Regions from separate parts of the Thalassotalea sp. Y01 genome, predicted to be linked through region 2. Evidence: predicted binding sites of a transcription regulator. Region 2 holds the regulator's gene; the other holds the start of a gene.
The links. Region 2 encodes sigma-54, which starts transcription at its own class of promoters, with help from an activator protein. Its sites were predicted from a motif close to GTTGGCACGNNNNTNGNNT; they were not measured.
Positions count from the first base shown of each region.

Region 1: the regulator sigma-54 is predicted to act here: its motif matches at 2,082-2,100, upstream of glnA (glutamate--ammonia ligase).

Region 1 is NZ_JABBXG010000008.1:97,154-103,129, reverse strand. It holds gene typA (translational GTPase TypA) at 1-1,772, opposite strand, end outside; gene glnA (glutamate--ammonia ligase) at 2,177-3,583, shown strand; gene HII16_RS12605 (DUF4124 domain-containing protein) at 3,784-4,308, shown strand; gene glnL (nitrogen regulation protein NR(II)) at 4,365-5,477, shown strand; gene glnG (nitrogen regulation protein NR(I)) at 5,479-5,976, shown strand, end outside.
Region 2 is NZ_JABBXG010000003.1:64,048-70,420, forward strand. It holds gene mgtE (magnesium transporter) at 1-1,027, opposite strand, end outside; gene HII16_RS05150 (HPr family phosphocarrier protein) at 1,268-1,546, opposite strand; gene rapZ (RNase adapter RapZ) at 1,591-2,436, opposite strand; gene ptsN (PTS IIA-like nitrogen regulatory protein PtsN) at 2,449-2,898, opposite strand; gene hpf (ribosome hibernation promoting factor) at 2,903-3,190, opposite strand; gene HII16_RS05170 (RNA polymerase factor sigma-54) at 3,214-4,677, opposite strand; gene lptB (LPS export ABC transporter ATP-binding protein) at 4,777-5,505, opposite strand; gene lptA (lipopolysaccharide transport periplasmic protein LptA) at 5,508-6,041, opposite strand; gene lptC (LPS export ABC transporter periplasmic protein LptC) at 6,031-6,373, opposite strand, start outside.

The sequences.
Region 1 (5,976 bases), on a different contig from region 2:
AACTTCTTACGAATACGAATATTCTCAGGAGTCACTTCGACTAGCTCATCATCATCGATAAACTCTAGCGCTTGCTCAAGTGTCATTTTAATTGGTGGCGACAATACTTGCGCATCATCAGTACCCGATGCACGAACGTTTGTTAACTGCTTACCTTTAAGGGCGTTAACGGTAAGATCGTTGTCACGCGAGTGAATACCAATAACCATACCTTCGTATACTTCAACACCGTGACCAATCATTAGGCGACCACGTTCTTGTAAGTTGAACAGTGCGTTGGTTAGGGCTTTACCTGTTGCGTTAGCAATAAGAACACCGTTAATACGCTGACCAATCTCGCCACCTTTGTGCGGACCGTACTGTAAGAAGGTGTGGTAAATTAGACCTGAACCAGAGGTTAGTGTCATAAATTCAGTTTGGAAACCGATAAGACCACGACTCGGCATGATAAAGTCCATACGAATACGACCTTTACCATCTGGAGACATATCAGTTAGCTCTGCTTTACGTAGACCTAGTTTTTCCATAATAGAACCTTGATGCTCTTCTTCAACATCAATGGTTACTGTTTCATATGGTTCTTGAATCTGGCCATCAACTTCGCGCATGATAACTTCTGGGCGAGATACGGCTAACTCGTAACCTTCACGACGCATGTTTTCAATTAAGATACCTAGGTGAAGCTCACCACGACCTGATACTTTAAACTTATCTGGATCGTCTAATTGCTCAACTCGAAGGGCAACGTTATGCACCAATTCTTTTTCTAGACGGTCAAGAATATTACGTGACGTTACATATTTACCTTCTTTACCCGCAAACGGCGAGGTGTTTACTTGGAACGTCATGGTAACCGTTGGCTCATCAACAGAAAGAGCAGGAAGAGGTTCAACTTCGTTTGGACAACAAATGGTGTCAGAAATCTTAAGCTCACCTAGACCGGTAATGGCGATGATGTCACCTGCTTGCGCAGATTCGGCTTCGTAACGGTCTAAACCTAGATAACCTAATACGGTGCCCACTTTACCATTATGAATAATGCCATTAGCACCATTAATCGTAACTTGTTGGTTAGGCTTAACCGTACCACGAGTTACACGACCAACACCGATTACACCAACGTATGAGTTGTAATCTAGTTGTGATATTTGCATCTGGAAAGGACCGTCTACGTCAGCATCTGGCGCTGGCACTGAGTCAATGATGGTTTCGAACAAAGGCGTCATGTCGGTACCAACTTCGCCCTCTTCGTGAGATGCCCAACCATTGATAGCCGAAGCATAAACAACTTGGAAATCTAATTGTTCATCGGTTGCACCAAGGTTGTCGAATAAATCAAATACTTGGTCCATTACCCAATCAGGGCGAGCACCAGGCTTGTCGATTTTATTGATAACAACGATAGGCTTCAAACCTTGAGCAAACGCTTTCTTGGTTACGAAGCGTGTTTGCGGCATAGGACCTTCTTGCGCATCAACGATAAGCAATACAGAGTCAACCATTGACATAACACGTTCAACTTCACCACCGAAGTCAGCATGGCCTGGGGTGTCTACAATGTTTACACGGTAATCATTCCAGTTAATGGCAGTGTTTTTTGCCAAGATGGTGATACCACGCTCTTTCTCGATATCGTTAGAGTCCATGACGCGATCGTCTAGATCGGCACGAGAATCCAAAGTACCAGATTGCTGTAGAAGTTTATCAACCAAGGTAGTTTTACCATGGTCAACGTGAGCGATGATCGCAATATTACGTAGTTTATCTAACACTGTATTCGCCTTTAATGTAGCCCGATTCGGGGCTTTTAATGTCTTACAAATAAAATTGGCGCGTATTATAAACTAAATCCTTGCAATAAGCCGAAGTTTTTTGTTACATGGTCGACAAAATAACAAAAGTGTATGAACAGCGTAATGAAACTGTCAGCAACTACAGGTATAATTGCCCTCATCAACAACACTATGCACCGAATACGGGCGATGCACCACATAAGTGCACAGCCGCACCAATAAGATCCATTATAATTAGTGTAAATTATGGTGATTTTGCTAACCCCTTATATATTAAGGCGTTAAAAAGTTGGCACGAATTTAGCTTATCTTTAGCCAATCCGGTCGTTAATCGACTAACAAGTTATTTTAATAATTAACCTGCAATAAATACGGAGACTTCCATGTCACAAGCAGTTTTAGATTTAATCAAAGAAAACGACGTTAAGTTCGTTGACCTGCGCTTCACTGATTCAAAAGGTAAAGAGCAACACGTTTCTCTTCCTTATCATCAAATTGATGAAGACTTCTTCGAAGATGGTAAAATGTTCGATGGTTCTTCTATCGCTGGTTGGAAAGGTATTAATGAATCAGACATGGTATTGATGCCAGACGCATCTACTGCAGTTCTTGACCCGTTCACTGAAGAAGTTACTCTTAACATCCGTTGTGACATCGTAGAGCCTGCAACCATGCAAGGTTACAGCCGTGACCCTCGTTCAGTAGCTAAGCGCGCTGAAGAGTACATGCGCTCTACAGGTATTGCGGACAACATCCTTGTTGGTCCAGAGCCAGAGTTCTTCGTATTTGATGACGTTAAATTTAGCGTTAACATGGCTGGCGCAATGTACAGCATTGACGATAAAGAAGCTCACTGGAACAGCGCTACCGAATACGAAGATGGCAACCACGGTCACCGTCCTCGCGTTAAAGGTGGTTACTTCCCAGTAGCTCCAGTAGATTCATCACAAGACTTGCGTTCAGCAATGTGTCTTGTAATGGAAGAGATGGGTCTTGTTGTTGAAGCGCATCACCATGAAGTAGCAACCGCTGGTCAAAACGAAATTGCTTGTCGTTTCAACACTATGGTTAACAAAGCTGATGAAGTTCAAATCTACAAGTATGTTGTTCACAACGTTGCACACGCATACGGTAAAACAGCGACTTTCATGCCTAAGCCACTAGTTGGTGACAACGGTACTGGTATGCACGTTCACCAATCACTAGCTAAAGACGGTGTTAACCTTTTCTCTGGTGATTTGTACGGCGGCCTTTCTGAAACGGCTCTTTACTACATTGGCGGTATCATCAAGCACGCTAAAGCAATCAACGCATTTACTAACGCGTCGACTAACTCATACAAGCGTTTGGTTCCAGGTTTCGAAGCACCAGTTATGCTAGCTTACTCTGCTCGTAACCGTTCTGCTTCTATCCGTATTCCGGTAGTACCTTCACCAAAAGCACGTCGTATCGAAGTACGTTTCCCTGATCCAACTGGTAACCCTTACCTAGCATTCACTGCAATGCTTATGGCTGGCCTTGACGGTATCAAAAACAAGATTCACCCTGGCGACGCTATGGACAAAGACTTGTACGACCTACCAGCTGAAGAAGCCGCTGCGATCCCACAAGTTGCATCATCACTAGAAGAAGCTCTTGACGCTCTAGAAGCTGACAAAGAATTCTTGACTGCTGGTGGCGTAATGGACAGCGACATGATTGACGCTTACGTTGGTCTTAAGCGTGAAGAAGTTGAGCAACTTAACATGACAACTCACCCAGTTGAGTTCGAAATGTACTACAGCGTTTAATCGCTTGCTCCTATAGAAAAGCCCGCTTCTGCGGGCTTTTTTGTGGGTCGCATATTTAACCCTAGCGGTCGCCAATAAAATTTACTGGCGTCTCGCTAAATATTTGGTTAAATTAGAAATATCGTTATTGTTATAGGATAGGTACAATAACGATTAACGCGCTAATGAAGTGAAAAGCGCATTCATACAAAGGAAAGTAAATGTTTAGGTATGCATTGTTATTCGCCCTGTTGTTTGCCGCCATCGCGCCTCTCGTAGACGCAGCGGACAAGGTTTACGTGTGGCGCAATGAAAACGGTGATTTAGTATTTTCAGATAGTCCAAAACCAGGTGCTGAAGAAGTTGCTGAAGAAATCGAAGTTAATAACAAGCAAACCATCATCTCATCTGTCGATACCTCGGTACTCGACATCAGTCCTCGCGTCGTTGAGGAAGAGTATCGGGTTGAAATATCACAACCTGAAGATCATGCAACGATTCGCGACAATTCAGGCTCTATCTATATTTCAGGTCGAGTAGCACCAGTCTTTAAACGGGGCTTCTCTGTACGTCTGATCTTTAATGGCGAAGCCTATGGTGAACCGCAAACCCGTTCGGTATTTATTCTGCGTGACGTTGATCGTGGCGAGCACAAAATAAAATTAGAACTATTGAACAATCAAGGCAAGGTTATTGCATCATCCAAGGAAAGAACCGTTTATTTGCATCGCGCAAGGGTAAATTAACCATTTACTCTTCCATTTAGGTGCAAAAGCCTAGGCATTTTATTACACTACAATAAATGCCGCACCACATTGGTGCAATGGAGAAAACCTTGTTTACCAACAACAGTTTAAAAGAACTACGTCAATTTTACGCCAATCAGATGGTATCGCAGATGGTTACCGCTGTGATTGTGCTTGATGAAAATCTCAAGGTTCAATACCTCAATACCGCCGCTGAAGCATTACTTAGTAAAAGTTTAAACAGGCTCTATCAACAAAAAGTTCTTGATGTATTCACCCATTGCAGCGTCACCGACGAACGCTTACAGCAAGTGCTTAGCACTGGACAAGACTTTACCGATTCAGATGTGGTATTTGAATTTATCGAAGGTCATCACATAACGGTCGAAGTCACCGCCTCTGTCGCCCTCTTTAATGATCAAGAACACCTGTTATTAGAGTGTCGTCGAATCGATAAACAAAAAGAGATTTCTCTTGAAGTGTTTCAAGAGCAACAATGGGAAGCAGCACGGGATTTGATACGTGGCCTAGCTCATGAAATTAAAAACCCATTAGGCGGCTTGCGCGGCGCGGCACAATTGTTAGATAAAGAAATTTTGCCCGAACAACGCGAATTTACGGCAATGATCATCGAGCAAGCGGATCGCTTAACCAACCTTGTCGATCAGCTACTTGGGCCTAATCAGTTGCCCATTCTGAGAATGCATAATATTCATAAAATAGCCGAAAAAGTGCATCAGTTGGTCAGTCTTGATAATAATAAAAATATCGAATTTATTCGTGACTATGATCCGTCAATTCCAGATATTGAAATCGATACGGAAAAGCTACAACAAACATTGCTCAACATTATTGGTAACGCCATTCAGGTATTACCCGAAAACGGCAAAATCAAAATCAAAACGCGCATAGCGACCAATCAAACCGTTAATGGTAAGAAGATCAAATTAGCGGTGAAATTATCGATAATCGACAATGGTCCAGGCATTCCTGCAGACATTCAAGACACCATATTCTATCCCATGGTGTCAGGACGCAGTGATGGTACTGGTTTAGGTCTATCGATAGCGCAAACGCTTGTGCACCAACATCATGGCAAACTGGTGTGCCACAGCTACCCAGGCCGTACCGAATTTTCCATTATTTTACCTTTACCTAAGAGAACCTAAGATGAACGCAGAACAAGTATGGATTGTAGATGATGACAGCTCAATTCGCTGGGTATTGGAGAAAGCCTTAAAGAGTGCTGACATCAGTTGTACGTCATTTAGTAACGCAAACGACATACTATCAGCGCTAGACTTTAGTCAGCCGCAAGTGATTATTTCTGACATTCGTATGCCTAATATGGATGGCATGACATTATTATCTCGCATCAATGATGCTTTCCCAGATATGCCAGTAATCATCATGACCGCCCATTCCGATTTAGACAGTGCAGTCAACGCCTATCAAGGTGGCGCATTTGAATATTTACCAAAACCTTTTGATATTGATGAAGCAGTGTCATTAGCGCAGCGAGCACTCGATCACGTACAAGAACAGAGCGCCAAGAAAAGTGCTTCAACCAGCAAACCTGCTGGGGTTGGCATCATCGGTGAGGCTCCGGCCATGCAAGAGGTTTTTCGTGCCATAGGTCGCTTGTCACGCTCTAGCATCAGCGTGTTG
Region 2 (6,373 bases):
TTAAGGTTTGGCTTCCAGCCACACCACCCATACTTGGCACTAGGGTATTAAGTACCGCTAAAATGGCCATTTCTGCAAGAATGGGTTCGAACATGCTCGATACCGCGACGGCAAGTAGCGCGGTAATAAGGTTTACACCGAGCCAAACAGACCGTTGTTGAGTACTTTTGATAACCGGCGCGAAGGTATCTGCTTCATCATCTAGACCGGCTAAACTCATCATGGAGTGTTCCGCGTCTTCACGAATGATATCGACCACATCGTCAATGGTAATACGACCTAATAAGCGATTGCTATCATCGACGACCGGTGCTGAGAACCAATCATGGCGCTCAAACATAATTGCCACTTCGGTATCTTCCATAGCGACATTAACCGGGATGGTTTCGGTATCGGTGATTTCCGCAATGGTTTGCTCTGGTCTTGCGGTAACCAATGAAGCAAGAGAAACGCTACCGATGAGCTTGTCATCGCGATTAACCACATAAAACGAGTCGGTCGCTTCCGGCAATTCAGCTTTTAAGCGTAAATAGCGCAATACCACATCAATGGTCACATCCGGACGCAATGTGATGGCATCGGTATTCATGATACCACCGGCAGTTTCCGGATCGTATGAAAGCGCTTGTTCTACCCGGGTTCTATCCTGGGCATCCATTGAATCAAGTACTTCGTTGTAGGCAGAATCTGGCAGGGTACGTAACACTTCTGCCAAATCATCGATGTCCATGCCTTCTGCGGCGGCAGCAACCTTCTCAGGCTGCATGTTTTTCAATATGCCTTTACGAACTTCTTCCGATAATTCTTCGAGGATTTCGCCGTGCAGATCTGGGTCGACCAGCTGCCATAGCACAGTACGGCCTTTAGCTGGTGATGATTCAAGTAATAAGGCTATGTCATAGGCAGGCATACTCTGGAACATTTTTCGCACGTACACGAACATACCACTGTCGAGAGCGGTATTTATTTCCAGTAGTCTTTGTTGGCTGATTTCCTGTTCTGACAACTCTGGCACGTTCCACCTCATGCTCAAGGGTGCTGTTATTGTTTAATTTTGATATTGATGGGTTGAGCTACAATTTTAGCGCGAATAGCAAACCTATAGGATTAGATTGCGTCCCATTAATATGAGTTATCTGGTTGAAGTGTAACGTAATTAGCGGAAATTATCAGCTAATATTTCAGCGAGTTCTGTATTTTTGTCAAAAGTTGGCTGCTAAATCAGTTGCTTAACGAGGTGTTAAAAATCTAGTAGCGGGGTTGTTGGTTATTCAGCTTCATCAAACTTATCACCGAATAATTGGCAAACCGCGCTCAGTGCTTGTTCGGCATCATCGCCTTCGCTGATCACTTCAACGGTTTTTCCTTGACTGCCAGTGAGCAGCATTAAGCCCATAATAGAGTCGGCGTCGGCGGACTTGTCATCCAGTTTAATGGTGATGGTGGCACGATAGTTTTGGCTTAATTTCGCCAGTTTAGTTGCAGCTCTTGCATGTAAGCCGAGTTTATTTTCTATTTTTACGAAGCGTGATTCACAAGTGGACATGGCCGTTGCTTTCCTGGATAACTTGGTCGCGAGTCTTAGTGTCGCTATTTAGTAAGTTCGCGATGACGAATTTGCACATCTCGTTCTTCTTTGCGAAATTGTTTGGCGAGAGCTTCTGCAATATAAACACTGCGATGCTGTCCGCCTGTGCATCCAACCGCTATGGTTAAATAGGTGCGGTTATTACGTTCTAAATGTGGCAACCAAGTCATCATAAAAGAGTTTATCTGCCAAATAAACTTAGTGACAATCGGTTGGCTAGCAAGAAAGTCTTGAACCGGTTGATCGAGGCCATTGTATGGCTTCAGTCCCTGTTCCCAAAATGGGTTTGGCAAGAAGCGGGCATCGAAGACATAATCGGCGTCGGTTGGCACACCATATTTAAAACCAAATGATTCAAACACAATAACCAAAGAACCGGTTTTTGAGCCCATCACTCGTTCACGCACTAAATCCGCTAACTGATGTGGCGTCAAACTGGTGGTATTAATATAAAGGTTGGCGCGACTGGCCACCGGATCGAGTAGCTTTTTCTCTAATGATATCGCTTGATCTAACGCCATGTTTTGACGAATTAAAGGGTGTAATCGGCGGGTTTCGCTGTAACGACGCACCAATTCTTGATCATCAGCGTCAAGATAGAGAATGCTTAACTCAACCGTACTGGGTAAATAATCAATGATCTCGCGAGCATCTTCCGGGTTATGCGGTAAGTTGCGCACATCCAATGACACGGCAACATTTTCGTAGTCGTTAATGACGGTATGGGTCAACGCGGGTAAAAGGTTTACCGGGATATTATCAACGCAATAATAACCGAGATCTTCGAGTACTCGCAGGGCGACGGTTTTACCTGAACCGGATCGGCCACTGACGATCATTAACTTCATTGCTTGCTCCTGTTAGCCATTAGCGACCAGTCTATAGAGTTGATTGGCGCTGGTACAGCGGCGCACGTTTTTACTATTATCTTTGTCTGAAAAGTATTTCGCAACACTTGCCAGAGTTTCTAGGTGTTGTTGGCAGCTATCTTCAGGAACGAATAAAGCGAAAAATATATCGACAGGCTTATTATCAATCGCATCAAAGTTGACCGCTTTATCTGTGGTGATTAACACCGCCACAGGTTGTTCAGTGTTATCGATTTTACTATGCGGGATGGCAATACCTTTGCCTATACCGGTACTGCTGAGTTTTTCTCTGTCGATAAGATCGTTTAGCAGCTCTTTGGCTGACGAAGTAGAGATTTTATTAGCGGCAAGTACACTGATTTGCTCTAAAATATTTTTTTTACTGTTGCCCGGAGCTGCACATATGGTGCAGTCCGGAGATAACAAATTAGCGAGTTTCATATAGTTAATGTTTAGACAGTTTGGCCTTGTGTTTTAGCACTTGGCGATCTAGTTTTTCCACAAGTGCATCAATGGAGGCATACATGTCTTCATTTTCAGCGGAGCCAAAAATCTCTCCCTGATTGACGTGCAGTGTGGCTTCGGCGATTTGCTGCAGCTTTTCTACTTTCAATACAACATAAACATTGTTTATGTGGTCGAAATGACGTTCAAGTTTGTCAAATTTTTGTTCAACATACGCTCTCATAGAGGCAGTAACTTCAACATGATGACCAGAAAGATTGATTTGCATAAGCTGTTTCCTTATGGTTTGGCTTAAATTAAGCTTTTTCTTTGGTTTGAAGGAGGAATGCCCAAAGACTCTCGGTATTTGGCTATCGTTCTGCGTGCAACGTTAATCCCCTGATCTGCCAAAAGCTCCGCCATTTTACTATCGCTCAATGGTTTTTTCGGATTTTCAGCATCGACCAGTTTTTTAATTAAAGCTCGAATTGCAGTAGACGAACACTCCCCGCCGTTTTCGGTACTCACATGGCTTGAAAAGAAGTATTTTAATTCAAATATTCCTCGCGGCGTATGCATGTACTTTTGTGTGGTAACCCTAGAAATTGTCGATTCGTGCATCTCAACCGCTTCGGCAACGTCGTTCAGTACCATAGGACGCATAGCTTCCGGTCCATGTTCAAAAAAGCCCTGTTGTTGTTGTACAATGCAATTGGACACTTTCATCAGAGTTTCATTGCGGCTTTCCAATGATTTAATAAACCATTTTGCTTCCTGCAAATGCGAACGTATAAATTGGCTATCTTCCGCCGAACTGGTTTTTGCCAGCGAAGCGTAGTGATTATTGATATTTAGTTTAGGTGCAGTTTCTGGATTTAGCTCAACCACCCATCGGCCGTTTTTCTTAAACACACTCACATCAGGAATGATGTATTGTTCCTCGTTTTGCACGATGGCATCGCCTGGACGTGGGTTAAGACTGTGGATTAGGCGCATCACTTCTTGAAGTTGTGGCTCTTTAAGTCTGGTTTTACGCATTATGGTGCGAAAATCGCGATTGGCGAGTAAGTCAATATGATTATTGATAACCAGTTTTGCTTCTTTGAGAAACGGCGTGCCAGCGTCAAATTGGTCAAGTTGAATCAGCAAGCAATGCTGAATAGAACACGCGCCGGAGCCAATAGGATCAAACATATGGATGCGCTTTAATACCGCCTCCACTTCGTCTAATTCAATCTCATCATCGCCTAAGCTTTCTTGGATGTCTTCTGTAGTGACCGTTAAGTAACCGGCGTCGTCGATGGCGTCAATAATCGCCACCGCGATGGTTTTATCGGTTTCAGTAAATGGTGTTAGTTCCATCTGCCAGGTAAGGTGATCATGGATGTTTTCCGTGGTTTCACCTTGATAGACGGTATCGTCATTACCGGATGCCATTCCAGTGTTGGAGACTCCGGCACTAAAGCTTTCTTCCCATGTTGAGTCGACAGACAACTCTTCTGGGATTTCATTTTGGGTTAAGGCTTCACTAGTGGTGATTTCATCTTGTGTTGGCGTTGCATCTTCACTGCCGTCTAAACCGTTGGTTTCGGTGGCGCTTGCCTCATTACTTTGTTGCTGATTGTCATCGGCTTCCAGCAATGGATTGCTTTCAAGCGCTTCCTGAATTTCCTGTTGTAGATCCAAGGTCGATAGTTGCAACAATTTTATCGCTTGTTGCAATTGTGGAGTCATCGTTAGGTGCTGGCCAATGCGCAGCTGAAGACTTGGTCTCATTAGTTAATTGCTTTCCATAAAACAGAATACAAGAGGCAATGCATAACCAAGCAATTAAGCCTGTATCATTGCGGCGTTTTTTCCTTGCACTAGTTATAACTATAGCGTGAATTTCTCGCCTAGGTAGACGTCTCGTACATGTTGATTTGATAAAACTTGTTCAGCATTGCCTTGGGCTATCAACTCACCATGGCTAACGATATAGGCATGCTCACATACATCCAAAGTTTCACGAACATTGTGATCAGTGATAAGGACACCGATACCACGTTCTTTTAAATGTAAGATAATTTTTTTAATGTCACCCACTGAAATAGGGTCAACACCGGCAAACGGCTCATCGAGCAAGATAAATTGCGGATCCGCTGCCAATGCTCTGGCAATTTCGACGCGGCGGCGTTCACCACCGGATAGGCTTTGCCCTGTATTTTCTACGATATGACCGATATTAAACTCTTCAACCAACGACTCAAGCTTTTCTTGACGCTCATTTGCTGTCATTTCCTTGCGGGTTTGTAGTATAGACATGATGTTATCGTAGACTGAAAGCTTGCGAAAAATCGATGCTTCTTGAGGCAAATATCCGATGCCGTGACGCGCTCTCTCATGCATAGGCGATAAGGTAAGATCAACATTGTTCAGTGTCACTGTACCTTCATCGCTAGCGACTAGGCCGACAATCATATAAAACGATGTGGTTTTACCTGCGCCATTAGGACCCAGCAAGCCAACAACTTGACCGGCTTTAACCGTCATACTGACATCTTTAACAACTTTACGACCTTTATAGGCCTTAGCGAGATTTTTGGCTTCGAGTGTTGCAGTCATGATTACTGTTCTTGTTCAGTGGTTTCGTTATTGTCTTTTTTGTTGATCTTGTCTTTCACATCAGGTTCGATAATTGTGGTTACAATGCCGCCGCCATCACCATCGGCAGTAAGCTGCTCGGTTTCAAGGTTATAGGTAATCACATCACCTTGCACCATACTGCCTTGCTGACTTACTTTGGCATTACCACGAATAACGATGATATTGGTTAATGGTGAGTAGCTAATTTCATTGGCTTGCAATTCAATTTGATCACCATTATCGAGCGTTTGGCTAAATCTGGCCGGTGTTCCCTTAGCCAAATATTTTTTTGCCTGTGAATCATTTTCATTGCTGACTTGAACTAAATCGGCTTCGATAGTCAAAGTGCCCTGGGTTATTTTGACGTCGTCGATATAACTAGCAATGCGATTTTTTAAATCGGTTGACTGTTTTTGCGCAACAATTTTAATTTCTTTTTCAAAGTCTGATTGCTCAGCACTCAGCCAAAAGCTGGGAAGCAATAAGGCAGCACTGACTAATAATTTATGAGTCATGTTTTTTAAAGGTTGTTTGTACATGTTCACTCAATGTCATTTCGGTAGTATTTATATCAACCTTCAAACCTACGCCGCTCATGGTAAAGTCTTTACCTTTCAATAGGATATTTTGGTCTGAGGTTATTATTTTAGTATCCAAATCCAATGCCAATTCTTCCCCATGAACTTCTGAGATGAAGGCATTTTTATCTTCACAGATTAATCTTACTCTATCTTTTAGAATTAAGATATTGTCTTTGCCGAGAAAACCGCTTTCTGCGGTTAGTCGCCAAGGCTCAGAGCCGTCATCGGGGTATAAAGTGTAAGCTGGCTTAAGTAATTTGGTTTCG